4 regions of the Selenomonas sp. oral taxon 136 genome follow, and region 1 is predicted to be linked to each of the others. Evidence: riboswitches for the same ligand, from Rfam matches in the RefSeq annotation. Region 1 holds a riboswitch; each other region holds the start of a gene.
The links. A riboswitch is a leader RNA that binds a small molecule or an ion and turns the genes downstream of it on or off. The one in region 1 is predicted to bind molybdenum cofactor.

Region 1 (7,280 bases):
AGGCAGAGCTTCAGGAAGCCCTCCGCCGTCAGGCGCACGCGGTTGCACGTATGGCAGAATTTGTGCTCCATCGCATCGATAAAGCCAATGGTTCCCGTAAAACCGGCAGGCCGCACATAGGCGGCGGGCCCCTTCGGCACCGCGCCCTCATGTGCCGCCTCCCCCACGGGCAGGAGTGCGCCGAACGCATCCTTCAGCCGCGCGCGCACCTCATCCATCGGTACGCCGCGATAGTTCTCCGTCCGCGCACAGCCGATCGGCATGAGCTCAATAAAACGCACATCAATCGGATGTGTGCGGGCAATCGCAGCGAGCGCGGCGAGTTCCTCGTCGTTTACGCCCATGATCGGCACGCAGTTCACCTTGACCGTGAGGCGCTCCTCCTCGGCAAGCCGCGTGAGTGCCTCCATCACCGCGCCGAACATCGGCCGCCGCGTGATGGAGAAGAATGTCCCGCCGTCGAGTGTATCGAGGCTGAGATTCACTGCGTCGAGGCCGGCATCCAGCAGCTCATCCATCATCGTGCCGAGCAGGACCCCATTCGTCGTGAGCGCCACCGTCTCGATGCCCGGGATCTCTTTCAGCCCGCGCACAAGGCGTGTGATGTCACGCCGCACGAGCGGCTCACCGCCTGTCAGGCGCACCTTGCGAACGCCCAGTGCCGCGAGCACACGCACATCGCGCAGGATCTCCTCATAGGTGAGCACATCTGCGTGGCGCAGCTTCTTGACCCCATGCGCCGGCATACAGTAGCGGCAGCGCAGATTGCAGCAGTCCGTCACCGAAACGCGCAGATATTCAATTTTCCGCTGAAACTGATCCTGCATGATGAACCTTCTATCTATCTATCTTTCTATCTTTTTCCTATACGTTGACGTGAAAGGCAGAAGTTGATGCATCGAAGCAAACGGGAAAAGTGCACGTTTGCTTCGCCGGGGTTTGCTGCAGAACATCACCACAGCACTGCTTCGTCAGAGAATCACAACATCCACTTCCGCCCCTGCCGCGAGCGGCGGCGTCCCCGCCGGCACATCCACAAACGCGTCGCAGCCCGCTGCCGAAAAGAGCGAACCAGACTCGTGCTGATCGGGCAGCGAGACACGCCCATCCGCCTCCATGCGTGCACGCAGGAAACGCCGTCCGTGGCAGGGCTTTGGGAACGCATCGGCGAGCACGGCACGGCGGCGCGGCATGATCACATCCGTCTCGCCCGCAAGCCGCGCAATCGCCGGACGCGCCATCAGCTCGAACGTCGCATAGGCGGCGAACGGGTTGCCTGAGAGCGCGATGCCGAGCATGCTGCCGCGCGTATAGGCAATGGCGGGGGCGCCCGGCTTCATGCAGACGCGCCAGAACAGCCGCTCCGCACCGAGGGCGGGCACAACGCCGTGCATGATGTCCTTCTTGCCCACGGAGACGCCGCCCGACGTGAGAAAGAGATCCACACGATCCGCATAGGAGGCGATCACCTCCGCCGCGCGTTCCACATCATCAGGCACCGAGCCGACCACCGTCACCTCTGCGCCGAGTTCCTTCAGGCGTCCCGCAAGGAGGTAGAGATTGCTGTTGTAGATCTTGCCGGGACGCAGCGGCTCGCCGGGCTGCATCAGTTCGTCGCCCGTACTGGCAACGGCAATGCGTACGCGCCGATGGACACATACCGCAGCATAACCCTCACTCGCGAGTACCGCAATCTGCGCCGCATGGATGCGCTGTCCCCGGCGCACGAGCAGATTTCCCTTTTTGATATCCTCGCCCGCATAGCAGTAGTTCTCGAACGGCTGCGACGTAAAGGGAACAAAAATCGCATCCCCCTCCTCGCGCACATCCTCCTGCCGCACGACACAGTCACAGCCCTCCGGAATCGCGCCGCCCGTCATGATGCGGACACACTCGCCCGCGCCGACTGCGCCGGCGAAAAAATCGCCCGCGCACTCCTCGCCGATCACCGACAGGCGCACAGGGTGCTCTGCCGAGGCGTCCGCCGTGCTCGCCGACGCAAAGGTATAGCCGTCGAGCGGCGAACGGTCAAACGGCGGATTGTCAAACGCTGCGTACACATCCTCCGCCGCCACGCGCCCCACCGCCTCCAGCAAGGGAACGCGCTCCGTCTCCGCGACGGGTACTGCATGTGCGAGCAGTACCTCGATTGCCTGTTCAAGTTCGATATCCTGCATGGAATTCTCCTTACTTTCCGAACGGGCAAATGGGATAGTGGCAAACCTTGCATCCCATGCAGAGCCCGCCAATCCCAAGGCGCGTGATCTCCTGCCGCGTCCACGCGCTGCCCGCCGCGACACGCGGCAGAATAATATCAAAGATCGTCGCGGGCGAGTACATCACGCAGCCCGGCAGCCCCATGATCGGCACCTGCCGCCCATCCTTCTCATAGTAGGCGAGCAGGAACATCGCCCCCGGCAGCACAGGCGCGCCGTACGTCACGATGCGCGCCCCCGTCGCTTTGATCGCCGCCGGCGTGCGGTCATCGGGGTCGACGCTCATGCCGCCCGTGCAGAGCACCATATCCATCCCCGCGTCGAGCAGCTCCTCAATCGCCGCACGCGTGTGCTCCGTCCCATCATCCGAAAGGCGATGCTCATCCACCTTCAGCCCGAAGGCGCGCAGCTTTGTATCGATCACGGGCGTGAACGTATCCTTGATGCGCCCATGGAACACCTCAGAGCCCGTCGTCACCACGCCGACCTTCATCTTCTGATACGGCAGAATCCGCAGCATCGGCTGAGTGCCCGCCGTCTCACGCACCCGCTCCATCACCGCCTTGTCGATGACGAGCGGGATCACGCGCATCCCCGCGAGCTTCGTCCCCGCCTTGACAGGCATGTGCTGCGCAATCGTCGCAATCATGACATCCTCGATGTCGTTGACGGCATTGAGCGCATCCTCGTTCACCTCGAACACACCTGCCGTCGTCGCGGTCAGCTCTATCTTGCCCTCGCTCGGCTCACTCGCCGCCATGTGCTCATTCTGACAGACATCACGCAGGATCGCCGCCGCATCGTTCTCATGCAGCAGATTCGGATCGTCCTCCCAGGCAAAGATATGCTCTTTGCCAATGCGCAGAAGAACGGGAATATCCTCCGCACGGATCACATCGCCCTTGCGGAAGCGTGCGCCCTTTCGTTCCCCGCGCACAATCTCTGTAATGTCGTGGCAGAGCACCATCCCCACCGCATCCTGAACACGAACCTCACGCATACTGCTCTCCCCGCTTGATTCGGCGGCATTCCGCAAGTGCCGTCACTCTCCTATAAAGCACTCCATCCACCGCCGTCACGGCACAAATTAAATTATATCACATAAAACGATTCTCAATTATGAATATCTATTATTGATTATACCACAAAAAATAAATAACCTCTATGAGTTTTCCTAAATTATAGATAGATTCATTTAATGTTAGAGAAACACAATTGATTTTCTCTGCCGATTCCGCTATGATAAAATTATTTCAAGAAGAAAGGAGGATATCGATGCCAGAAACAGGACTGACGCATTTCGATGCAGGCGGTGCCGCCATCATGGTCGACGTCAGCGGCAAGAACAAGACGCATCGCGAGGCCATCGCGAGTGGACGGATCTGCGTGAGCGAAGCGGTCTATGCGGCGATCACGGCAGGCACGGCAAAAAAGGGCGACGTCCTTGGTGTCGCGCGCATCGCAGGCATCATGGCGGCAAAGCGCACCGCGGACATGATCCCGCTCTGCCACCCGCTGCCGCTCGCCAAGTGCAGCATTGACTTCACGCTTGAGGAGGTGCCGCGCCATGCGGTATATGCCGCGGCGACGGTCAAGGTCACAGGCGAAACGGGCGTGGAGATGGAGGCACTGCACGCCGTGAGCACGGCGCTGCTGACCATCTACGACATGTGCAAGGCGATCGACAAGCGCATGGAGATCACAGACATCCGCCTCGAGCGTAAGTCCGGCGGCAAGAGCGGCACATTCGTCCGCTGAGAAGGAGGGTTTTTCCCTCACCCTCTCCGAGCAGAGCACGTCTAAGGAAACATCTATGGCACTCTGCCTGACGCATATCGTCACAGGGTATGTCGGGAAACGGACATACCTCCCATTCGCAAAGGAGAAACATCACATGAACATCAAAAAGACACTTACCGCCCTCTTGGCGGGCACGGCACTGCTCACCGCCGGCTGCGTCGGCGGCGGCAACAGCGCGAACAAGATGGAGACGCCGCAGGAGAGCCCCATCGAGCTGCAGGTCTCTGCGGCGGCGAGCCTCACGGACGCGATGAAGGAACTCGGCGCGATGTACGAGGAGAACAACAAAGAGGTTCATATCGTCTACAACTTCGGCAGCAGCGGCGCCCTACAGCAGGCGATCGAGAACGGCGGAGCCGCCGACGTATTCGTCTCCGCCGCACAGAAGCAGATGAATGCACTCGACGAGAAGAAGCTCCTTGCGGACGGTACGCGCGTCGATCTTCTCGTCAACGACGTGGTTCTCATCACGGCGAAGGACAGCAAGCTGAATCTGCCCGACTTCAAGGCAGTGCTCGACCCGCAGGTTGCACACATCGCCCTCGGTGAGCCGAAGGGCGTCCCCGTCGGACAGTACAGCGAGGAGGTATTTACGAAGCTCGGCATCCTCGACCAGGTCAAGGCGCGTGCCGTCTACGGTTCAGATGTGCGTCAAGTGCTCGCATGGGTCGAGACGGGCGACGCGGACTGCGGCGTGGTCTATGCGACGGATGCCGCCATCTCGGACAAGGTGAAGGTCGCCGCCGTTGCCCCTGCCGACACGCATAAGCCCATCGTCTATCCTGCCGCCGTGCTGAAGGACTCCAAGAACGAGATGGCGGCGAAGGAATTCCTCGCCTTCCTCCAGACAGACAAGGCTGCCAAGGTCTTTGAGAAATACGGATTCACCGTGAAAGAATGATGGACGAAACACTTTCCCCGCTGCTCATCTCCCTTGAGGTCGCAGGGCTTGCCACGGTCATCACCTTCTTCGTCGGTATTGGGCTCGCCTACGGTGTGCTGCGTATCCGCAGCCATATTGCGGCGACCATTGCCGATGCTGTGATTACTCTGCCGCTCGTCCTGCCGCCGACCGTCGTTGGGTTCTTCCTCCTGCTCTTTCTCGGAAAGCGCAGTGCCATTGGAAGCGCCCTCCTCTCCATCGACCTGCCGCTCGTCTTTACGTGGCGTGCGGCGGTCATCGCGGCGGTCATCGTGAGTCTTCCGCTCATGTACCGCACGGCACGCGGTGCCTTCGAGTCACTCGACAGCAGCATGATTCATGCGGCGCAGACGCTCGGTGTCAGCAACGGACGCATCTTTTGGCGCATCATCCTGCCGAATGCACGGCACGGCATCCTCGCAGGGCTCGTTCTCTCGTTTGCCCGTGCCCTCGGCGAGTTCGGTGCGACCATCATGTTCGCGGGCAATATCCCGGGACGCACGCAGACCATGTCCACCGCCATCTATGCGGCAGTGCAGGCAAACGACTACGACCTCGCCTTTCGCTGGGCAGTCATCATCTCCCTGTTCTCGCTCTTCTTTATCGGTGCGATGAATCTCTACCTCAAACGGGAGGTGCGTGAATGAACCTCGTCGTCAACATCGAAAAACGCCTGCGTGACTTCATGCTCTGCGCGAACTTCACGCTCACGAATACGACGCTCGCCCTGCTCGGCGCGTCGGGCAGCGGCAAGAGCATGACGCTGAAGTGCATCGCGGGGCTTGAGACGCCGGATCGCGGACAGATCATCCTCAACGGCCGCACGCTCTATGACAGCAGTGCAGGAGTCAACCTCCCGCCGCAGGAGCGCAGTGTCGGCTACCTCTTTCAGAACTACGCGCTCTTTCCGAATATGACCGTCCGCGAGAACATCATCTTTGCACTGGACGGATCACAGGAGGAAAAGGAACGCATCCTCGCCGAGAACGTGGCGCGCTTCTCCCTCGACGGACTCGAAAACGCCTACCCAGCAGGGCTCTCAGGCGGACAGCAGCAGCGCGCTGCCTTTGCGCGCATCCTCGCGCGCGGCGCAGATGTCCTGCTCCTCGACGAGCCGCTCTCCGCACTCGACACCCATCTCAAGTGGCAGATCGAAACCGCACTGCGCGAGATCCTCATGGGTCAGAACATCGCGGCGATCCTCGTCACACATGACCGCGACGAGGCATTTCGCATCGCGCAGGAGATCGCGACCGTCGACCGCGGACAGCTCACACCCCCGATGGATCGGCACGAGCTCTTCCGCAGTCCCGGTACGTGTGCAGGTGCACGCCTCACAGGATGCAAGAACATCTCTGCCGCCCGCCGCCTCGACGCGGCACACATCGAGGCGACCGACTGGGGCATCACGCTCGCGGTCACAGACGATGTGACGGATGCGCACCATATCGCCATCCGCGCACACTATTTCGTTCCCGTGCAGGAAGACGGCGAGAACGTCTTCACCGCACAGATCGCAGAGATCATCGAGAGCACCTTCAGCATGATCGTCATGCTTCGCTTCGCCGATGGTGCTCATCGCGTGCGCTGGGAGGTGGACAAGCCCGCATGGGATGCACTTCGTGTGAGCGAAAACGCAGCCCTGCGCATCTGCCTTCCGCCTGAAGCACTGATGCTGCTGCGGGATTAGGGGAGACAGACAAACGCATACAAAAACGCCCTTATGGTGCATCGCGCCATAAGGGCGTTTTTCTGTACTACGCAGAGCGCGTCAGCCGCCCCTCTGCCATCATATAGCAAATATCCGCATATGATGCTGCCTCGCGCTCATGTGTGACGAGGAGGACTGCCGTGCCTGCATCGGCAGTCTCGCGCACGAGATCAAGCACGCGCCGTGTATTCTCCGCATCGAGGTCGCCCGTCGGCTCATCAAGGAGCAAAATCTGCGGCACGCCGGCAAGGGCCCGCGCGATCATCATGCGGCGCAGCTCCCCGCCCGAAAGCTCCGACGGACAGACATGCGCGAGCGGTGCGATGCCAAGCCGCTCCATCAGAGCATCCGCATGTGCAGACACGTCCTGTTCCCTGCCATAGAGAAGCGCCGAGAGGAGGACATTCTCCCGCACCGTCAGCGCGCGAAGCGACATCGGCTGCTGCGGCACAATGCCGAGCGTACTGCTGCGCAGCTCCGCACGCGCATCCTCGGGCAGTGCGTAGAGATCCGTCTCCCCTATGAGCACCTTCCCCGTCACGGGCGGCAGGAGCCCGCCCAAGATATGCAGCAGCGTACTCTTGCCGCTGCCCGAATGCCCCATGACCGCCGTCACCGTACCGGAGGAGAG
Region 2 (7,280 bases), 290 kb from region 1:
CGCAGCTACATCAAACCGATCAAAAACGGATCGTCGGACTACCCGCTGAGCGACGAGGAAAAGGACGTACTGAAGGAAGCCATGGCAAAACCGCTGCCCATCCAGTACTGAGAAGATATCAACGGACAAAAACCTGCTGTGTCACAGCAGGTTTTCATATTCTTTGGATAGGATAGGGAAATAGGGAAATAGGGATCGGACAGGAACATCTCGATGGGAAGAGGGGGACGCGTTGAGCGAAGAACAATCACGCTATAAACTGCAGCTGGTGGATCGGGAAACGGACACGACGCACACCGTGCGCCTCTCGCTGCGCGCCCTGCGCCTGCTCGCCATGGGCGTGGGCGCGGGGGCGGCACTCGTCGCTGTCGGCTCGATTTTCTCCATCTACACCCTCACGCATGCCTACCTCCACGAGGAGGAGACGGCACAGCTGCGCGAGGCGAACCGCATCCAGCAGGAGCAGATCCGCCAGATCGCGAAAAAGGCCTCCGCGCTTGGGCAGGAGGTCGATGCCATCCAGCGTACGGAGGACGGGCTGCGCGCACTCGTCGGCGCACCGCCCGCGGAGACGGACAGCGCGGTACAGGAAGGAGATGCCGCACCGGCACCGACAGGCGGCGCACCGCACACACTCACCACCGATGAGGTCGGCGAGGCACTTACGATGCTTGAGGAACGCACCGCAGTGCGCCGCACCTCCATCGGACAGCTCGCCGCCATGATGCAGAAGGATGTGCCGGGGGCATCCTCCTTCCTGGGTGACGATACACCCGTCACCACCCCGACAGGCTGGCCGACGGACGGCTTCATCAGCTCAGGGTATGGACTGCGCTGGAACGGCGCGGAGTTCCATCAGGGCATCGACATCGCCGCCGAGATGGGAACACCCATCGTCGCGACGGCGGACGGCGTCGTGACCATCGCGGGCTGGAACGCGGGCGGCTACGGCAACATGGTCGACATCGATCACGGGAGCGGCGTTTCGACACGCTACGGACACGCCTCGGCGGTCGTGGTGACGGTGGGACAGCGCGTGCGGCGCGGACAGATCATCGCCTATGTCGGCTCGACGGGGCACTCCACAGGACCGCATCTGCACTACGAGGTGCGCCTCAGCGGACAGCCCGTTAACCCGACCTCGTATTTGTAAGCAAAGGAGACACTATGAAATCCATCACCTGCCTGCTCGCCGCAGGAATCCTCCTCCTCCCCGTCAGCGGGACGGCCGCCGAGAAGGAGACGGAGATCCATGTCGTCATGGCGGCAGAGGAGTCTCATGGAGACGCTGCCGCGTCAGAACAGCGCACCACATCTGCCGCAAAAGATGCGCAGGAGACAGTGGATACGGAAAAGACGACAGACAGGGCGCAGACCACGGCGGAGCCCGCGGCAAAGGACCGTGCGGCATCGGAACAGCGCACGCAGGAAGATGCCTTCGATGCGGAGATGGATGAGCTCGGCACAGAGAACGCTCCAGCAGAGCAGACACCGCAGACCAATGCCACCTCGGCGAGAGATGCGGAGGCAAAGACGAAGACGAAGACGAAGACGGCAGAAGAAACGGCTGATGGGGAAGGGACGGCCGAAGCCGTTCTTGTCAAAGAACCTGTGAAGGAAAAGGCGCCAGCCGCCGCAGCGACGGACGGTGCAGGGCATTCCGCCGTGTCTGCAGAGCCTGCAAAGAAGGCAGATGCAGCGGATAAAAAAGCTGAGAAAAAGCATGCCGCTGCCGCTGCTGATGCGGCAAAGCGCGAGGCATACGGCAAAGAGACGGCGATCGAGCCCATCACGCTGAAGGACGGCGACTGGGTCTTCATCGAGGGCGACGAGCGGCGCGGCTGGTTCTTTGACCGCAGCCGCATGAAGCGCAACGCCGACGGCTCCGTCTCCTACTGGCAGCTCATCCTCTACAACAACCTCGGTCGGGCACAGTTCGCCGAGGCGATGAAGAATGCGGACTACGAGCACCTCGGCTACACCATGCAGCGGCGCGTGCTCAGCCCGAAAAAGGACGCCATCAGCACCTACGAGATCCTCGCCTACGACGGGAATAGCGCACTCATCACGGAGAGCAGCCGCGAGGGGCACCGTGCCGTGATCCGCGCAAACACCATGACGGAGAAAGAGCGCGACGCCGTACGGCAGGAACTGCGCCGAAAGAAATAACAGCGAGGGACGCATCTCCCCATGTGCATCATCACCGATGCCGGGAGGGATGCGCCCCTTTTTTGATCGAATTAAGGAATCGCTGATAAAACAGTCTCTCGGTACTTCCCTAAGATGGCTGTGCCGAATTTATCAGTGCTTCCTTAACTGCAGATACAGCATCCATACACCGCGAATGGATCACTCTATAACTATAATAAACAAGTATAACTCAAACATGTGATGAGAATAATTTTCGCATATTGACAGGCTGTTTTCACTCTGTTAAACTGTTATTAATTACATAGGTATAGAGGTACATTGTACCTCTCGGTTTCCGAGCAAAAGCATCTAAGGGCGATGCCTATGATGCTGCGCCTGCGCCGCAGGGAGTGATCCCTGCAGTGCACAGGGTTTCGGCAGAAATGCCGGAGCCTCCCTTCCGAACGCGGTTTCCTGCAGAAAACCCGCTCCCTTGAAAAGGAAACGACAACATTGCCGCGCAAGGGCGAGGAGAGGATATTTTGATGCAAAATATCCCTTGGATTCGTCTGCTACGAGGGACTGTTTGTCGTGCCCTCGGGTGCGTCGGACGGTTCCTCCTTTATTATTTTGTACGGAGGGGCCCTGGCTTTCGCGGGATTGGCTTTATATATCTGATGTGTGGGAAGTATTGACGCAAGTTTCTGTTGTCAATCGCCCTGTCGTTCTGCTCGCAAAGGTGTCTGTGTGCCGATCGCGGCGGGATGGATGCGGGTGTTTGGCATGACGGCAGTCTTCCATGGAGACAGGAGGCATAATGTGAACAAAAGGGAGAGCTTGTGGGAGGCATATCTCGCAAAAGGTTTCAGCCGGCGGAATTTTCTCAAGGGCTGCGTGACCCTCACGTCGCTCATGGGGCTGAGCACGGATAACCTTTCAAAGGTCGTCGAGGCCGCCGAGGCGAAGCCGCTGCCGGTTGTGATCTGGCTGCACGGGCATGAGTGCACGGGCTGCGATGAGTCGTTCATCCGCTCGGGCGCACCGCTCGCATCGGATCTCGTGCTGAACGAGATTGCGCTCGAATACAGCCATCTCCTCTGCGCCGGCGAGGGTGAGGCGTTCGAGGCACATCTCGAGGAAACGATCAAGAAGTATCATGGCGAGTACATCCTTGCCGTCGAGGGCGCGGTTCCCATCGGGGAGCACGCCTGCACCTGCATGTCGGGCGGTCACTCCTTCGAGCATACGCTGAAGCACGTCACGGAGGGAGCAAAGGCGGTCATCGCCTACGGCACGTGCGCGACGGCGGGCGGCATCCAGGCCGCTGCGCCGAACCCGACGGAGTCCAGGGGGATCCGCTCCCTCATCGGCGCGAAGCCCTATATTGCTGTGCCCGGCTGTCCGCCGATTCCCGAGGTCATGACGGGCGTCATCATGCACGTCGCGCTCTTCGGCACACTGCCGCCGCTTGACGGCGAGGGACGTCCGCGTCAGTTCTACGGCAACCGCATTCACGACACCTGCTACCGCCGTCCGTTCTTCGATGCGGGCATGTTTGCCGAGCGCTTTGACGACGCGGGTGCAAAGGGGGGCTGGTGCCTCTACAAGCTCGGCTGCCGCGGCCCCGAGACGTACAACTCCTGCGGCAATCTGCGCTGGTATCAGGGGCTCTCGTACCCCATCCAGTCGGGCGCACCCTGCATTGGCTGCAGCAACGCGAACTTCTGGGATCAGGCGCCGTTCTCGAAGCGTCTGCCGGAGTACAACGGCATCGATGTCGACATGGTCGGCGCAGGCCTTGCCGTCGCAACGGCAGTCGGTGTTGCGGCGCACGCCGGAGCGAGCCTTGTACAGAAGAAATGCCATGAGAAGCAGCTCGAAAAAGAGGGAAAGCAGGTGCATGAATGAAACACGTCGTTGTAGACCCAATCACCCGTATTGAGGGACATCTGCGCGTTGAGCTGCAGGTGGACGAGGCATCGGGCAAGGTCACCGATGCCATCTCCTCCGGCACGGCATGGCGCGGCCTTGAGCTCGTCATGAACGACCGCGATCCGCGCGATGCATGGGCATACATTCAGCGCATCTGCGGCGTCTGCACATCTTCTCATGCGCTCGGCTGTCTGCGTGCCGTCGAGGACGCATTCGGCATCACGATCCCAAAGAACGCGCACTACATCCGCAACATCATTGCGGCGTGCCTCGGGCATCAGGATCACATCATCCATTTCTACCACCTCCACGCGCTTGACTGGGTCAGCCCGCTCGAGGCACTGAAGGCGGATCCGGCGGCGACGGCGGCACTCCAGAACACGGTGCTCCAGACCTATCGCCTCCCCTTCCGTGGACCGGCGGCATTTGACACGGACGCCTACCCGCACGACTTCCCGATCGCATCGCTGGACTACTACGCCGCGATCAAGGCAAAGGTGCAGAAGATCGTCGACAGCGGTCAGCTCGGCATCTTCTCCGCGCAGTGGTGGGATCATCCGGACTATCAGCTCCTCCCGCCCGAGGTGCATCTCATGGCGATCTCGCACTACCTCGAGATGCTAGACAAGCAGAAGGATCTCGTCGTTCCGCACGTCGTCTTCGGCGGAAAGAACCCGCATCCGCACTATGTGCTCGGCGGCATGCCCTGCTCCATCTCAATGGAGGACGGCAACGCGCCGATCAATGCGGCGCGTCTCGCGATCGTCGACCATTCGATCAATCAGGCACGCCATATGATGAACGACTACTATCTCCCCGACGTGCTCGCCATCGGACATCTCTACGTCCAGAAGGGCTACACCTCGGGCGGCGGCCTCGCGAAAAAGCGCGTGCTCGCCTTCGGTATGTTCTCCGAGGAGCCGTTCTCAGGTGCGACGAACGGCGACTTCTTCAAGAACCTCCTCGTGCGCTGCAACGGCGTCGTCGAGGACTTCGCTTCGGGCGTAATGAATGCGAAGGTCTATGACTTTACGGAGAAGGATCTGACGGATGCCGACGGCGTCGCAGAGAGCGTCGAGCACGGCTGGTACGAGTACAAGGGCGGCGACGATCAGGCGCTCCATCCGTGGGAGGGCGAGACGACCCCGCACTACACGGAGCCGAAGGAAGGCACGAAGACCGAGTGGAAGGCGCTCAACGAGCAGGGCAAGTACTCCTGGCTCAAGACGCCGAAATGGCGCGGCAAACTCTGCGAGGTCGGCCCCCTGGCACGCTACATCGTCCTCTACACGAAGGCAAAGCAGGGCCTCCTCGGTGACCTGACGTGGGCAGAGCAGATGATCGTCGATCAGATCGATGCCGTGACGAAGGTGCTGAACGTCCCGGTCGAGGCATGGCTGCCCTCCACGGTCGGACGCACGGCGGCGCGTGCGCTCGATGCACAGCTGCAGGCGGAGATCAGCAAGTATTTCTTCGACAAGCTCGTCGCAAACATCAAGAGCGGCGATACGCGCGTAGTGAACAACGACAAGTGGGATCCATCGACCTGGCCGAAGGAGGCAAAAGGCGTCGGCCTTTACGAGGCACCGCGCGGCGCGCTCAGCCACTGGGCGGTCATCAAGGACGGCAGGATCGCGAACTATCAGGCGGTCGTCCCGACGACGTGGAATGCCTGCCCACGCGACGATGCCGAGGGACACGGTGCCTACGAAATGTCGATGATGGATACGCCCGTCAAGGTCGCAGACAAGCCGCTTGAGATCGTCAAGGCGGTCCGCTCGTTCGACCCGTGCATGGCGTGTTCGACCCACCTCTTCAACGCGAAGGGGGAGAAGATCCGCGTTGTGACGACCGATCCATACGCGGGCGTCAGCGTCGATAAATAAGGGGGCGAACCGCATGAAACAAGAAGTACGCAAGGAGTACTATCTCTTTAGTCCCTTTCTGCGCATCTTCCACTGGCTGATGGTCATTGCGATCATCGTGCTCTTCATCACGGGCTTCCTCATCACGAAGCCGCCTGCGATGCTCTATGCGGAGCCGAATGCGTCGCCGCTCCTGATGAATGTGACGCGCAACGTCCACTTCATCGCGGCGTTTGCATTCTGCGCGGGCTTCATCGGCCGCGTCTACGGCTTTATCATCAATCGCGGCGACCGCCTTTTCCCGCATTTCTGGGAGAAGCAGTACTACACGGACACGATGGAAGTGGCGCAGCACTATATGCTGATCAAGGCGACGCACAAGCCGTTTCTGCGCAATCCGCTCGCACGCGGATCGTACGCAGGGCTCTACGTGCTCGTGGCAATCGAGGTGCTGACGGGCTTTGCCATGTACTACATGACGGAGCCGTCTGCGATCGGCGGGACGCTCTTCGGCTGGGTGAACCGCGTGCTCGGCGGCGAGATGATCTCGCACTATGTGCATCACTATGCGGCATGGGCGATCATTCTCTTTGCCATCGGCCATTTCTACATGGTCATCCGCGCTGAGTTCATGGAGGGCGAGGCAGAGGTCTCGAGCATGTTCGCAGGCTCGAAGCTCCTGCGCCATACCCCGGCAGATGCCGCCGACGTAGAGTAGGTTTGGGATAGGATAACGGCGACGGGGGCGCAGAAGACGTTCCTGCTCCCGTTTGCAGAAAAGGAGTTTTCTATGTGTAAAGAATGCGGCTGCGGGCTCGCAGAGAGCACGACGCATTTGCAGTTTTTTGTGAAGGGCTACACCGAGGAGAATGCCGCCGCGGTGGAGAAGGCGCTCTTGGGGCTGCCCGGCGTCCTCTACGTGCACATCCACACGCATGATGGGGAGACGACCGTGGACTATGACCCGGCAAAGACGAAGATGACGGAGCTCATCAGTAAATTTGCCGCACATGGGCTTTCGGCGGAGCTCTAAGATGCACGAAATGGCGATTGCCGAGGGCATTTTGGATATTGCCCTGGACTATGCACAGAAAAATGGCGCAGCGCGCATCGAGCGCATCGGCCTCCTGCTCGGCGAACTGTCGGGCGTGGAGACCGATGCGCTTTCGCTGTGTTTTTCCTCCCTTACGGCGGACACGATCGCGGCAGACGCCGTACTCACGTGGGAGCGCGTCCCCCTCACAGGGCGCTGTCACGACTGCGGCAGGGAGCAGCACATCCGACCGCAGGACTACCTCTGCCCCCATTGCGGCGGCGGAATGGAGATCATCGGCGGCCGCGAGATGCGCGTGG
Region 3 (7,280 bases), 1.1 Mb from region 1:
CACCAAAGTTGAACATCTGCGTCGGGAGTCCCGAAGCAATCGTTGTCTTCTCCTTGCTCTCATCCTCGGCACGAATCCACGAATAGTTGGCAAATCCCGAGAACTTCGGGCTGAATGTCTGCCGGTAGGCAAGTTCCAGTCCACGGATATGGGTCTTATCGACATTTCCTAAGACACGATCATTCCCAAAAGTCACAAAAGTAAGGCGATCCCTCACCTCTGTACGGAAATAGGAAACATCGAGGTCAGATTTTGGACTAAATTTATGCTTCCAGCCAAGTTCATAGCTGCTGTTGCGCTCCGGCTTTGGAACGGGATAACCATTACGGATATTGCCTGCCGCATCTTTGGAACCGACGAACACATGCGAGCGCCCTGCCGAGAAACGAACCGTATCGCGTTTCGTTGCATCATGTGTGATGTTAAAGACGGGGTCTGTCGCATGTGCATAGGAGCTTGTCTTCGGCGTCGATTTATTGTCCATATAATCCTGCCTTACCCCCTCATAGCGAACGCCAAGTGTCAGGCGCGTCCTGCTGCTCGGGCTCCATGCATTCTCAACATAGAAGCTTTTACGTGCATCATTGCCATCACGGCGGTAGGAGGTATTGTTTTCATCCGTATTCCAACTGAGCTTTATATACTTCGCACCAAAACTCAGTACGTTTCTGCTGTTATACGCAACAGATGCGTTCGCCTCGACGCCGTTGCCGCGCGAGAACCATCCACTGCGATACCACTGCGGTGCCCCATGCGTAAAGAACGGAAGAGAACCGCCCTCCGTCGCGAGCAGATTACGCACCCAAAGATTGTTCTCATCGATCATGTGGTAATACTTAACATCATACTGCCATATATCATTCGGTCTGCTTTCATACCGCAGGGCAATATTGGATTGACGGAACCCCTTAAAGTGCCAATCCGTCGCATTGTTATTCTTTACATGATTAGTGGTTATATGATTTCCTGCCTGCACCGACCATCTGGGTCCACGTGGCGCAACATACTGGCCTGTCGCTGGATCAACAGACTCCGGAACTTCTCTGTCCATATCGGAGTAGTAGCCGTTCAATGTCAATGAGGATTTATTGCTCGTCTTGAACCGAATCTTGCCGTCAAAATATAGTTTCTTATCTGTCTGATTCTCCAGATAGCCTGCAGAATAATGCCTTGACAGATTGACGGCATAACTGATGTTCTTATCGCTGCCGCTGTAGCCGAGCTTCGTGTCGAAGGTGTGATTCGAGCCGCCCGCAACACTCACACGGAACTTTCCGGGCCCCCTGCCGTCCTTCGTCGTAACGAGGATGACGCCGCCCTTATAGTCCGTGCCGTACTGCACCGGTCCCGGTCCTTTGATGATCTCAACCTTCGCGATGCTGTCTGCGGAGATGGTCGAGAGATCGGATGCGGCATTCGATACAATACCGTTGAGTGGGAATGCGGGAATGCCGTCGATATAGACCTTTGTCTGGTCAGAACTTGCACCGCGGACGCGCACCATCTTGCTGTCCTTTGACGCAGGTGCCATATAGATCCCCGGTACCTGCGAGAGGATGTCGGAGAGGTCGCGGTAGCCGCGCTCCTTGATCTCCTGCTCCGTGATTGTGTTCGTCGTCACGAGATACTTGTCGACGCCGTCCGCGTCGACATTGACCGTATCCGTCGTGTAGTCCGCATCCGCTGCATACGCATGCGGGAGGAAGACAAATCCTGCCGCGACCGCCGCGGCAAATACCGCTGAATGTTTTCTGCTGTGCTTCATGAATACCTCTCCTATTCCTGCACAAAAAAAGACTGTTCCCCGTACTGACCGCACGAAAAACAGTCTCTGCAAGAACACACTCAGAGTCATCCTGTTTCATCGTTCTCCTTTTCAATACGGGAAGGTCGCCGCATTTCTGCGACGGCCCTGTGAACAGACACACAGCCATGTATCTGCTCAGGCGCAATACCATAGGCATAAGCCCTTAGGATATTTTTGCTCGGAAAACGTATGTAATTTTCTGTTTAATTCTACTAAAATTCTTTTATCCTGTCAATCCATTTCTAACAGTCCCCTATTCTCACCGCCGATAGCGCACGCAGAGTGCCTTGAACTTCTGCGGGTCGATCTCGAGGAGGTAGTCCTTCTTGAGACACCAGCGCCAGTTGAGCCCGACGGTGCCCGGGGTGTTCATGCGTGCGCGCTCGTCGAGCCCGAGGATGTCCTGCATGGGGATGATCGCCATGCGGGCACGTGAGGCATACGCCGCCTTGATGAGACGCTGACAGATGGTCCGCGGGCGGTCGGAAGTCGTCCCCACGAGGTTGGCGAGCGATTCGCGCAGCACCTCGTCGATGTCGCGGCTGTACCAGCCGACGGTGGTGTTGTTGTCGTGCGTCCCTGTGTAGACGATGCTGTTCTCGGGCGCGGTGAAGCCGATGCGCCCCGAGCTGCTGCCTGCGATGAGGAACTGGACGATCCGCATCCCGGGGAAGCCGCAGTCGTCACGCAGGCGCTCCACGTCGGGCGTGATGATGCCGAGATCCTCCGCAACGACGTTGAGTTTGCCGAGGTCGCTCTCGATCGCGTCGAAGAATGCCTTGCCGGGGCCCTTGAGCCACGTGCCGTTAAGCGCGGTCTCCGCCTTGCCGTCCACCGACCAATAGGACTCGAATCCGCGGAAGTGGTCGATGCGGATGATGTCCACCTGCTCGCGCAGTTTACGGAAACGGCGTTTCCACCATGCGTACTTCTCCGCCGCCATGGCGTCCCAGTTGTACTGCGGGTTCCCCCACAGCTGCCCGTTCACGGCAAAGTAGTCGGGCGGTACGCCCGCGACGGTGTGCGGCGTGCCGTCCTCGTTCAGGTCAAAGAGGTGCTGATGCGCCCAGACGTCCGCGCTGTCCTGCGCGATAAAGATCGGCATATCGCCGAGAATCTCGATTCCCTTCGCGCGTGCGTAGTCGTGCAGGCGGTTCCACTGTGTATGGAAGACGTACTGCTTGAAGTAGTCAAGCTCCATCGCATCGCGCTGCCGCTCACGGAGCGAGCGGAGTGCGTCAGGGTCACGGCGTTTGATCGCTGCATCCCACTCCGTCCACGCCGCGCCGCCGTACTCCTTCTTCGCCGCGTGAAAGAGCGCATAGTCCTCAAGCCAGTATGCTTCCTTCTCACAGAACGCACGGTAATCCGCATCTGCCGCCCCCTGTGCGCGGAAGGCGCGGAATGCCTTTTCCAGAATCTCCTTCTTGAACGTGCGTACGCGATCAAAGTTGATGAAGCCCGAGTTCGCCTCGTATGGCAGGAAAAGGTCTTTCTCCTTCAGCCAGCCGCGCGCAGCCAGTGGCTCGGGGTCGATGAGCATAAAGTTCCCCGCAAAGGCGGAGATGGACTGATAGGGGGAGTAGCTGCTTCCGACGGGGCTGAGCGGGAGGATCTGCCAAACCTTTTGCCCCGCATCTGCAAGGAAGTCAACAAAGCGGTACGCCTCCTTGCCGAAGTCGCCCACACCGTACTTCGAGGGCAGGGAGGTCGGATGCAGGAGGATGCCCGCCTTGCGCTCGTATCTCTGCTCCTCCTGTCGCTCGCGCAGGAGCAGTCCGAAGAGCGGTGGGATGCGGACGCGCAGATGTCCGCGCTCGACCTCGTAGGTGCGCGAGGGCTTAAAGACGTCCTCAAACACACCGCAGGCAAAGTCGCTCACGTCGAGATCGACGGTCAGCGTCTCCGTCCGGCTGCGGTTGAACGCCACGACAAAGATGCCGGGCTCCTTCTCCTCATTGAACACGTCGTAGCCCGAACGGATCGTGCGCGCGTAGGCGATGACGTCGCCCGCCCCGTAGATAGGCAGGATGTCGCCCGTGCGCAGTGCATCGTTCCCGTTGCGCACAGCAATGAAGCGTGTTACCCAGTCACGGATCTCGAGATTGCCATGCTCCCAGTCGTAGGGGCGGCGATTGAACGGATCCTTGAACCCCTGCATCCCGATCTCGTCGCCGTAGTAGACACTCGGCACGCCGGGATAGGTCATCTGCCAGAGCGTCGCCATGATGAGGCGGCGGATACCGAGCATCGCCTGATCGAGCGTCATGCGCACGCGCGACTGCTCGATTGCGGGCATGCCCTCGTAGTATGGGACATCACCGAGGATGGTGATGGCACGCTGCACGTCATGACTGCTGATGAGGTTCATCATGGCGTAGAGATTTTCCTTCGGGTAGTTTTCGATCTGGCTCGCCATGCGCCGCACCGTCAGCGCACCGTCTGCCGCCCCCGTCAGGAAGTCCAGCATTGTACTGCGCAGCGGGTAGTTCATCGCCGAGTCCATCTCGTTACCCGAGAGATACTCGCGCGGCGTGCCGTAGGCGACCTTGTTCGACGCGTCCTCCCAGACCTCACCGATCATGACCGCATCGGGGCTGCGCTTCTTGAGCTCGGCAAAGAAGGTCTTGGAGAAGGTCGGCGGCAGCTCGTCGATGACGTCCAGACGCCAGCCTGCGATCCCCTCGTTCATCCAGTGATGGAGGACGCTGTCCTCCCCTGTGATGATGAAGTCCATGTAGGACGGATCCGTCTCGTTGACGTTCGGCAGGGTGTCAAAATTCCACCAGCAGTCATACTCATTCGGGAAATTGCGAAAACGATACCACGAGTAGTACGGCGATTCCTTCGACTGATATGCGCCAATCGAATCATACTGCTTCCGTCGATTGAAGTAGATGCTGTTGCTCCCCGTATGGCTGAATACGCCGTCGAGGATGATGCGGATGCCGCGCTCGCGTGCTGCCGCGACGAGACGGCGGAAATCCTCGATATCGCCCAGCATGGGATCGATGCGATGATAATCACCCGTATCGTAGTGATGATTGCTCTCGGACTCAAACACGGGGTTGAAGTAGATGCACGAGATGCCAAGTTTTTCGAGGTAGTCGAGTTTTTCCATAACCCCGCGCAGATTCCCGCCGAAGAAGTCATAGGCGATGATTTCCTTCGTGTCGGGATCCTTGAGATACATCGGGTCGTCCGTCCAGTCCGTGCGGATGACAGCGCCCTTCTTGCGCACGATGGTATCCCCCGCACGCGCAAAGCGGTCGGGGAAGATCTGATACATGACACTGTTCTTGAACCAGTCCGGCGTGTGCGCTCCGCGATTGTAGATCGTCACCTGATAGGAGGGGGGCTGCTCGCGATAGAGCGCGCCGACGCCGCCAAGCATCTCCGCGTTGTTCCCGTAGAAATACGTGCCGCTCTCCATCGTGATGATGAAGTAGTACCAGAGAAGGCATCCATGATCCGGCAGCTCGATCCACGCAGTGTAGAACCGCTGTGCGGCATTCGCATCATGCGGCACGAGCGTGACGAGCTGCTCCCCCGCCTGATCTTGCCAAAGGCGCAGGAGTACCTGCCGCACCGGCTCATCCGTGCGGAGCTGCAGGCCAAGACGCATCCGGCTCCCCGCCTCTGCCGCGCCGACGATGGAGCGGAAGTAGATGTTCTGCGAATTATGTTCTACCTGATAGGATTCCAGCATAGTGCCTCTCCTTTCCTATCGTTTATACACAGAAACCACCGGCGAATCGTTCATTATCGTTCAAACGAATTCACCAGCGGTTTTGTGGAAAAGCTCTTACAAATAAGCTAAAATCTGTTATTTCTTTTTCTGAAGGCGCTCATAGAGCTGCTTGTACTCCCCTGCCGAACGCGTCCAGCTATAGTCGCTCTTCATCGCCGTATAGACGAGCTGACGCCACTCACGCAGGTTCTCGTAGACGGCAAGCGCGCGTTTCACCGCGTACATCATCTCATGCGCATTGTACTCGTAGAAGAGGAAGCCGTTGCCCTTGTCAGGGTCGGAACGGTCGAACTGGACGACGGTGTCCTTCAGACCGCCCGTCTCACGCACGACAGGGATCGAGCCATAGCGCATGGCGATGAGCTGTCCGAGCCCGCACGGCTCGAAGGTTGACGGCATAAGGAAGATGTTCGAGCCAGCATAGATACGCTGTGCCAGCTGATTCGAGAAGCGAATATTGACCGATGCCTTCGTCGGATGCCGCCACGCAAGCTCCTTAAACCACTCCTCATAGTCGTGTTCGCCCGTCCCGAGCAGGACGAACTGCATATTCTCGTGCTCGAGCATCTCGTCGATGATGCGCGTGATGAGATCGATGCCCTTGTTCGGCACAAGTCGCGTGATCATCGCCACGAGCGGCGTGCGGCGTGACTCGGTAAGTCCGAGCTCTCGCTGCAGGCGTACCTTGTTGTCGACCTTGCCCTCGGCGGCGCTCTTCACATCGTAGTTGACGTAGATCTCCTTGTCCGTCTTCGGGTCGTAGATCGTGTTGTTGATGCCGTTGACAATCCCGAAGAGATCCTTCCTCCGCTGGCGCAGGAGTCCGTCGAGATGCTCGCCGTAGTACTCGTACTGGATCTCCTCGGCGTAGGTCTTGCTGACGGTTGAGATATAGTCGGTATAGATGAGCCCTGCTTTCATGAAATTCACAGCATCGTAGAACTCAAAGTCCCCATTGTTGAAGTACTTCCAGTCAAGCCCGAGCACATCTGACATGACATTTTTCGGGAAGATGCCCTGATACCGCAGATTGTGGATGGTAAAGAGCGTCTTGATCTTCGTATAGCGCGGATCATCCGGATGCTCCAGCTTGAGGAGGACGGGGATGAGCGCCGTGTGCCAGTCGTTGGCGTGGATGATGTCAGGCTGAAAGTCCAATGCGGGAATGCAGTTGAGCACAGCGCGGCTGAAGAAGGAGAACCGCTCCGCATCGTCAGGGTAGCCATAATAACCCTCGCGGTTAAAGTACTCCTCGTTGTCCACGAAGTAGTAGGTCACGCCTTCGTACTCGTAGGAGTCAATGCCGACAAATTTCTCACGCCATGCGACATGGAGTGTGCCGTCATAGATATGCTTCATTTTACTGCGGATTGCGGGGTCGATCGACCCGTACTTCGGCAGGATGACGCGGCAGTCCACGCCCGCCTTGACGAGGGCAGCAGGAAGCGATCCTGCCACATCAGCGAGTCCGCCGGTCTTTACAAAGGGTACTGCTTCCGATGCTGCGTATAGTACCTTCATCCCAATATCCTCCTTCTCATGTGGTCGGTGCCGGAATCATCCGACCGTTTCTTCTATTCCCGCCTGTGTTCGGTGCAGAGGTATGCAGGTTATACCTTAGCGGCGCGTGCCTTCTTGGGCGCGGACTCCGTATCCTGCACTGTCTTGCGCGCGGTCTTTTTAGCGGCGGTCATGCCCGTTTTCTTCTTGACCGTTTCGGTG
Region 4 (7,280 bases), 680 kb from region 1:
CGACCCAGCCGATGATACCGGAGATACTGACGACAAGCGCAGTGACGAGGGTCGCGGCGAGAATGATGACGGCGCGGTCACGCCGGACGGCAACGCCCATCGACTGCGCCTCCTGCTCGCCCATGCTGAGGATGTTGATGCGCCAGCGATAGAGGAACAGCAGCGTGAGTGCCGCAAGATACGCGGGCAGGATGAGCAGCAGCCCATCGAACTTGACACTTGCAAGCGAGCCCATGAGCCAGTAGACGATCTGCGGCAGCTTCTCCTGCGGATCGGCGGTGAATTTTAAGAGTGCGACGAGCGAGGAAAAGAATGCGCTCACAAGCATGCCCGAGAGAATCATCGTGACAGATGCGCCGCGCTTTCGTCCCGCGAGGAGGAACGTCAGCCCCACGGACACGATGCCGAACACGAGTGCCGCCATCTGCACGCCCGCCGCCGGCAGAGACAGCACGATCGCAAGTGCCGCGCCGAATCCCGCGCCGTTTGATACGCCGAGCGTATAGGGGCTCGCGAGCGGGTTGCCGAAAAGTGCCTGAAAGACACCGCCCGCAACGGCAAGCCCGCAGCCCGCAACGACCGCGCCGAGGATACGCGGCAGGCGCACATCATAGATCATCGAAACCTCCATCGCGGTCACGTCGGGCGGCAGCACGCCCGTGAAGTCCGCAAGGAGAATCTGGTAGACGTGCGTCGCCGAGATATGATATGCGCCGAGTGTCAACGAGTAGAGGATGCACGCCAAAGGGAGCAGGACGAAAAGAGCGTCCTGCCCCCCCATGACGTATTTACTTACGCGCGTCATTTCCGCACGATGCCGCCTGCGACCTTGCCCGTGAACGGCACGCCGTAGAACGTCTCATAGAACTTCTTCGCGCGCTCCATGACCACGTCTGCGCTCACCTTGTCCGGATAGAACATATGTGCAAGCCAGAGCTCACCGAGCGCGACCGAGTCCGCATCGGGGTTGCCCCACGGCTTTGCCCAGTACGGTGCTTCGATTACATTCCCGTTCTGTACGGCACGCAGCTGTGCGTAGGCAGGATCTGTCGTCAGTTCCTTGTAGATCTCGGGATAGCGATCCTGAGAGATAATGACCTCGGGATTCCACTTCGCGAGCGACTCAACGTTATACTCGCCATTTCCTTGGATATCCTTCGCCGCAGGGTTCACGCCGCCCGCACGCAGGAGCATGCAGCCGACGTACTTGTCGTTGCCGTAGACCATGTGCTTGCTGCTGACGGGGATTGCCGTCACACGCTCCGCGTCGGGAATACTGCCAACCGCCTTCTCGACGATGGCGCGGCTCTCCTCGGCAAATGCCCAGAGTTCCTTTGCCTTCGCATCACGACCCGTGAGATGCCCCAGAATCTCAATCGCACCGCGCAGCCCATCCGTATATGCCTTGTCTGCGTTCGACAGGCGCGGGTTCTGCGCCTCCGCCTGCTTGCCCTCGCCGCGCAGCGAGATGACCGCGACGGGAATGCCCATCTCGCGCAGCTTCGCGGCCGATGCCTGATCGGACTGCGAGGCGACAATGACGATGTCGGGCTTCAGCTTTGCGATCTCCTCGATGTTCGGCTGCGTGAGCGTGCCCGGCGTCGGCAGCTCCTTGATCGCCGGCCAGATGTCCGCGATGTAGTCACCAAGGTCACGCTGCCACGTCGACTCGACGCCGACGATCTTGTCCTGCCCGCCGAGCTGTCAGATGATGTCAAGCGAGTGATGCTGCAGGACAACCATGCGCTCCACAGGGGCTTTGACCGTCACCTCATTGCCTGCCTGATCGGTGAACGTGTAACTCTCCCCTGCAGACGCCTTCTGTTCCACCGCCTGCTTTGCTTCTTGACCGCAGCCGACGAACAGCGTCATTGCCACGATGACGGCGAGAAGTGTCGTCAATACGCGAGGAAAAATACTGTCATACCTCTTCATTCGTATCCCTTTCCAAAAACTACAGAGTTGTGCCATTGACACGTCTTTCTCATACAGGAGAAAAGCAAGTCAGTTCTTGGCAGGCGCCTCGCCCTTGATGATGCGCTGTGCATCCGCCTCGCTCAGGTCATAGTGAAGGAACTGCTTGTAGAAATTCACCGTCTCCTTCACGAGATCGACATTGGCAAAGAGCTGCGGCTGGATGGTCTGTGCCGCCCAGAGGAGCTGCAGTGCGGACTCGGCACTGTAGCGATCCCAGTTGAACGTACCGACGGGGTTCGCATAGATGCGCCCGTTCTTGACCGCCTTGAGGCTCGACCACTGCGGATCGTTCTTGATTGCCTCGATCCCCTTCGCCGACTGCGTGCCGCCGATGATGATGATGTCGGGATCCGCCTTGAGGACTTCCTCGATGGTGGTCTTGATCTGCGGACCTTTCGCCGTGATGGCATTCCTGCCGCCACCGTAGCGAATCCACTCGTCAATGATGGTCTCCACGCCGTCCACCTTGAAGAGGTCATCGCCGCCGACAATGTGGAGCACGACGGGGCGGTCGGCATCGCTGAGCTTCTTCGTGCGCTCATCCGTGAACTTCGTCTTCTCGTCGAGGTAGGAGAGGTACGTCTCTGCGTTCTTCGGCGCGTCGCCGCCGAGCACATCGCCCGTGATCTTCACAACCTTGCGCAGCCCGTCATAGGTCGCAAAGTTGACACGCACCGCCGTATAGCCGTTCTTGCGTGCCGTCTCGATCTGCTCCTTGCTGCTTGCAAGCACGACCTGCGGCTTCTCCTTCTCAACCTCTTCCCAGTTCACATCCGTGCCCTTGACCGGCGCGGAGATCTCCGCGATACGCGGATAGACCTGCGCGAACCATGGGAGCCCCTGCACATTCTTCGTCGTTGTGACGAGCTTATCCGCGCCGCCGAGAAGCAGCACAACCTGATTGTTCGCGTGCCAGAGGTCGGCGATGCGCTCCACGTTCGCGGGAATCGTGACCTCCGTGCCGTCGATGTCCGTGACCGTGCGCGTCGCGTCCTGCTTGCCCTGCGCGGCGTTCTCCGTCCCGCAGCCTGCCAGTGCCATGACCATCATAACGAGGGCCAGCAGCGCAATGAGATTTTTCTTCATACCATCCACCCTTTCATAGAGATGTTGTTTATTTTAAAGCAGAGCAGCTCCCACGGAAAACGCCGAGAGACATACACTGCGGATTTCCTACAGCCGTGGGATCACACAGACCGTACGCTGCACATTGTCGCTGTGGAAAAGGCTCAGCTTCGTCCCGTACAGCTCCTCCAGATGCGATGCCCGCACCTCGTCCACGGATTCGTAAAAATCCATATGCGTGCCGAAACAGAGCGCGACGCGGCTGTTCAGCAGCAGTGCCTGCTCGGGCAGATGCGTTGTAAAGACGACACCGTAGCCCTTTGCACGCAAGCTATCGATGGTCTGCAGGACGAGCACCTGATTGCGCACGTCAAGTGCTGCCGTCGGCTCGTCCATAAGGATCAGCCTCGTATTTTGAAGCAGTGCGCGTCCGATGGCGACCAGCTGCCGCTGCCCGCCGCTGAGCTCCCTGCACTGGCGGTCGCGAATGTGTGCAATGCCGAGCTCCTCGAGAATCGCATACGTCTGCGCATAGTCCGCCTTGCTCGGCGCGGAGAACATCCCTGTGCGCACCGTCGCGCCGAAGGACACATAGTCACGCACCGTAAACGAACTCTCCGCGCTGATGATCTGCGGCACAAACGCGATCTCCCGCGCGCGCTCACGCGGCGACATCGCATAGATGTTCTGCCCGTTCGTATAGATGCGTCCCTGCGTCAGCTCCTGAAATCCCATCAGGCACGCGAGGAGCGTTGACTTGCCGACACCGTTGCGCCCGAGGAGCGCGAGCACCTCACCGCCCTTGATCGAAAACGAAATATGCTCGAAGATGTACGGCGCGTCCGTGCGATAGCGAAACGAACCGTCGTCGAGCCAAAGCATTGCGCGCTCCATCAGAAATACCTCCGCTGGCGGTAGAGAATCCACGCAAAGAACGGTGTGCCGACGAAGCCGCAGAGAATTCCGAGCGGCACCTCCGCAGAGGTCAGCGTACGCGCGAGGAGATCGGCGAGCATCAGGAAGGACGCGGCGAGTACCGCCGTTACGGGCAGGAGATGCGCGTGATTGCCGCCGACCAGCATTCGCGCCAGATGCGGCAGGATGAGACCGATCCAGCCAATCGTTCCGCTCAGGCACACCGCCGATGCTGTCAGCAGGGTTGCGAGCGCGATCACGGCAAGACGCTCGCGCTGCACATTCACGCCGAGACTCGCCGCCTCCTGATCCGAGAGCGACAGCACATTCATGCGCCAGCGCATTGCGATCAGCCCCGCAAGCGTGAGCAGGATAATCGGCGTCACGTAGGAGAGACTATCCCATGAGACCTTCGCGAGGCTGCCGAGCTGCCAATAGACAATATCTGCGAGCTCCGTATCGGGATCGGCGAGATACTTGAGGAGCCCGATCACCGCCGCCATAAATCCGGAGACGATAATGCCGCAGAGCACGAGCACAATGCGTGAGCGATTCTGCACGAGTTTCGGCAGCATGAGGGTCATCGTCACCGCCGCGATGCCGCCAAGAAATGCCGTGACCGCCGTGCCGCCGAGCGTCAGATGCGCGAGAATCGCAAGACACGCGCCCACGCTCGCGCCCTGCGAGACACCGAGCAGATCGGGCGAGACGAGATCGTTGCGAAAGACACCCTGATACGCTGCGCCCGACACGGCAAGCGAAATACCGACAAGAATCCCGCCGAGCACGCGCGGCAGACGAATCTCCATGATGACGTTATACATGGACGCATCCCATGTAATTGGCAGATTGATGAAATGCGATGCAAGAATTAATATCACCTGATCGAACGGGACGTAGAACCGCCCCACTGAAAGTGACACGATAAAAAACACTGCGGCAAGCACAAGCCCCACCGCCATCATACGAGGATACTGCCCCATAAAGTCCCTTCCCTATTCTTCAAAATCCCCAAAAGACAACAAAAAATCCCCGGAAATCCGGGGATTTGCACACAAAAAGAGCAGCCATCCCGCCGGTTTTCCTTTGCAATGCAGACAAAAGTCTGCGGGCAGGGAAGGACGTTTCCATACCTTCCCCCGTGATCTGCGGGATTCCGCGATCAGGCCGACGCACCATAGCATACGCCACAGGTACGGCGGCTCGAAAAACATAGCGCGTAAGAAAGCACTGATCTATTCGGCACAACCATCGATCTGGCACACCTCATCGTATCAGCGATTTCTCAAATTGTTCGCTTAGTATAACATGAGAATCGCATGAAGACAATGATAAAATTGACAGATGGCAGTGTTTTTGTCACAATGTGTGAATGCCCTTGTCTCATCAGAATGTCATGCGTACCCCCGTGCGCCAAATGCGCCCGTCGGAGGCAAGTGCATTGCTCGATTTGTCAAAAATATTGTCAATGCCGAGATAGGCACTAAAGCGGTCGCTGAACTTCTTGCGAATGACAAAATTCATAAGGCTGAGATTGGCATCACGCGATACAGAAGCCCTGCCGACTTGCTCTGAGTAGCGATAGCCGCTTGTCCAGTCATTCCACAGGATAGCATCAATCCCGTTTTTCGGGTTCTCATAGCTGAGCTGCAGGCTTGCCGTATGGCGGGCCCGCCCCTCCAGCCGCTTCCCTGTCGTGTCATCCCGCGCATCAAGATACGTGTATGTTCCGCGCAGAGAAAATCCCGCACCCAGAGGACGCCTAAGTTCCGCCTCGATGCCCTGCATCGTCGCACTCGATACGTTCTCATAGACGCCGTTTGCCAACATATGGAATGTCGGGAAAGGTACAGGTGTGAGCGTCGTATTGATATTGATCAGGTCATCGACCTTGTTGTGGAAATAGGTCAGTTTGCCAAAGTGCTTCCCTCGCTCTGCCTCAATGCCCAAATCAAAGTTGAGTGCCTTCTCGGGCTGTAGATTCGGATTGCCGTGGATATGTACCACCATCGCGGCATTGGGGGTATGCTGCCAGTCAAAGTAGAGCTCACTTGCAGTCGGAGCACGATATGCTGTCCCGACGTTTGCTTTGATGCGCGTATTCTTGCTGAGCTGATACGTCGTGCCGAGTTTTCCCGTCACCTCTGTACCAAACGTGTCGTTATAATCCCAACGAACAGAGGGAATCAGCAGCCATTTGGGACTGATGCACCACTCATCCTGCAGATAGAGCGCAGCATACTTCATCGTGCTGTCGCCAAGGTGATTGGTGGTGCCTTCTCGAACGAGCGTCCCCGCGCCTTGAATCCGTGTGCTCTCCATATCCTCCACACGATATTCGCCGCCAAAGGTCACCAGATGATTGTCGCCGAGCTGCACACTGCGTTTCCCGTCCAAAATATAGGAATTGAATTTCATCACGTCGAAGCTGGAAAGCGCGCTGGTAAGACGGTTTCGCGTATTCTGATCCTTGTTAAAATACGTATAATACGCCCGCAGGTCATAGCTTCCGCGTTTGTCTTCTCCGGACAGCGTTACCCCCGTAGAAATACGGTCATGATTGTAATCCGTTCCCTGCGTCGCCGAATCCTTCATATAGAGATTCTCACGCAGATAGTCGAGAAACACATCCACTCGTTTATTTTTTGTAAGTTCCATGCGTCCATCGATATTGAAGAAGTATTTATCCCCATACATATTGCTTGCCGCGTTCGTGCCGCGCTCATGGATATCCGTCATCTTAAAGCTCGACGAGAGCGCCCACTTCCCCCTCTTCTTTCGTTCCACGCGGATGCCGCCGTCTTTCTGCCGCGTTGTCCAGTCCGTCAAGACACTCACGCTGTCTTGCTTTGGTGTCTTTCGGATGATGTTGATGACGCCGCCAAGTGCATCCGCACCGTAAAGCGAGCTTGCTGCACCGCGCACGACCTCGATACGATCAACATCGTCCATATTGATGCGCTGCAGTTCATAGTAATTCGCCGTCTGACTCGTATCCTCGGTACGGATCCTTCGCCCATCGATGAGAATTAGTGTCTGGTTCGTACTAAGCCCGCGAATGGCAGACTGATTGCCGACCATCCCGTTCTCACGTATATCGATGCCAACAGCCAAACGGAGTGCCTGAGCAAGATTCTCCGCTCCCATCCGATCGATGTCTTTACGTGTAATGACCTCCGCAGAGGCAGGTGACTCTCTCAGCAGCTGTTCGGTACGCGATGCGGTGACAACGATGGGGTCTGTCTTGACCTGCAGCGAATCTGCATCTGCATCAGCTGCATAGGCCGGCAGGGAGAGCGCACTGAGTACGGCAGTGGTCAGCA

Region 2: it holds a riboswitch for molybdenum cofactor, as region 1 does, so the genes downstream of both, AXE86_RS05370 (hydrogenase small subunit) here and modA (molybdate ABC transporter substrate-binding protein) in region 1, are expected to answer to the same signal.
Region 3: it holds a riboswitch for molybdenum cofactor, as region 1 does, so the genes downstream of both, AXE86_RS09280 (TonB-dependent receptor) here and modA (molybdate ABC transporter substrate-binding protein) in region 1, are expected to answer to the same signal.
Region 4: it holds a riboswitch for molybdenum cofactor, as region 1 does, so the genes downstream of both, AXE86_RS00700 (FecCD family ABC transporter permease) here and modA (molybdate ABC transporter substrate-binding protein) in region 1, are expected to answer to the same signal.

The regions. Positions count from the first base shown of each region.
Region 1 covers NZ_CP014239.1:819,412-826,691, forward strand. Annotated here, with positions in the region: gene moaA (GTP 3',8-cyclase MoaA) at 1-827, opposite strand, end outside; gene AXE86_RS03775 (molybdopterin molybdotransferase MoeA) at 972-2,177, opposite strand; gene AXE86_RS03780 (molybdopterin-binding protein) at 2,188-3,216, opposite strand; gene moaC (cyclic pyranopterin monophosphate synthase MoaC) at 3,456-3,974, shown strand; molybdenum cofactor riboswitch at 3,987-4,117, shown strand; gene modA (molybdate ABC transporter substrate-binding protein) at 4,111-4,917, shown strand; gene modB (molybdate ABC transporter permease subunit) at 4,914-5,585, shown strand; gene AXE86_RS03800 (sulfate/molybdate ABC transporter ATP-binding protein) at 5,582-6,628, shown strand; gene AXE86_RS03805 (ABC transporter ATP-binding protein) at 6,696-7,280, opposite strand, start outside.
Region 2 covers NZ_CP014239.1:1,110,160-1,117,439, reverse strand. Annotated here, with positions in the region: gene AXE86_RS05385 (DUF4446 family protein) at 1-111, shown strand, start outside; gene AXE86_RS05380 (M23 family metallopeptidase) at 233-1,153, shown strand; gene AXE86_RS05375 (hypothetical protein) at 1,168-2,169, shown strand; molybdenum cofactor riboswitch at 2,482-2,636, shown strand; gene AXE86_RS05370 (hydrogenase small subunit) at 2,950-4,038, shown strand; gene AXE86_RS05365 (nickel-dependent hydrogenase large subunit) at 4,035-5,948, shown strand; gene cybH (Ni/Fe-hydrogenase, b-type cytochrome subunit) at 5,962-6,645, shown strand; gene AXE86_RS05355 (heavy metal-associated domain-containing protein) at 6,718-6,960, shown strand; gene AXE86_RS05350 (hydrogenase maturation nickel metallochaperone HypA/HybF) at 6,962-7,280, shown strand, end outside.
Region 3 covers NZ_CP014239.1:1,937,623-1,944,902, reverse strand. Annotated here, with positions in the region: gene AXE86_RS09280 (TonB-dependent receptor) at 1-1,765, opposite strand, end outside; molybdenum cofactor riboswitch at 1,854-2,003, opposite strand; gene malQ (4-alpha-glucanotransferase) at 2,067-5,516, opposite strand; gene glgA (glycogen synthase GlgA) at 5,634-7,079, opposite strand; gene glgB (1,4-alpha-glucan branching protein GlgB) at 7,169-7,280, opposite strand, start outside.
Region 4 covers NZ_CP014239.1:142,298-149,577, forward strand. Annotated here, with positions in the region: gene AXE86_RS00680 (FecCD family ABC transporter permease) at 1-781, opposite strand, end outside; gene AXE86_RS00685 (ABC transporter substrate-binding protein) at 802-1,683, opposite strand; gene AXE86_RS12960 (hypothetical protein) at 1,705-1,902, opposite strand; gene AXE86_RS00690 (ABC transporter substrate-binding protein) at 2,005-3,063, opposite strand; gene AXE86_RS00695 (ABC transporter ATP-binding protein) at 3,151-3,936, opposite strand; gene AXE86_RS00700 (FecCD family ABC transporter permease) at 3,936-4,940, opposite strand; molybdenum cofactor riboswitch at 5,023-5,178, opposite strand; gene AXE86_RS00705 (TonB-dependent receptor plug domain-containing protein) at 5,344-7,280, opposite strand, start outside.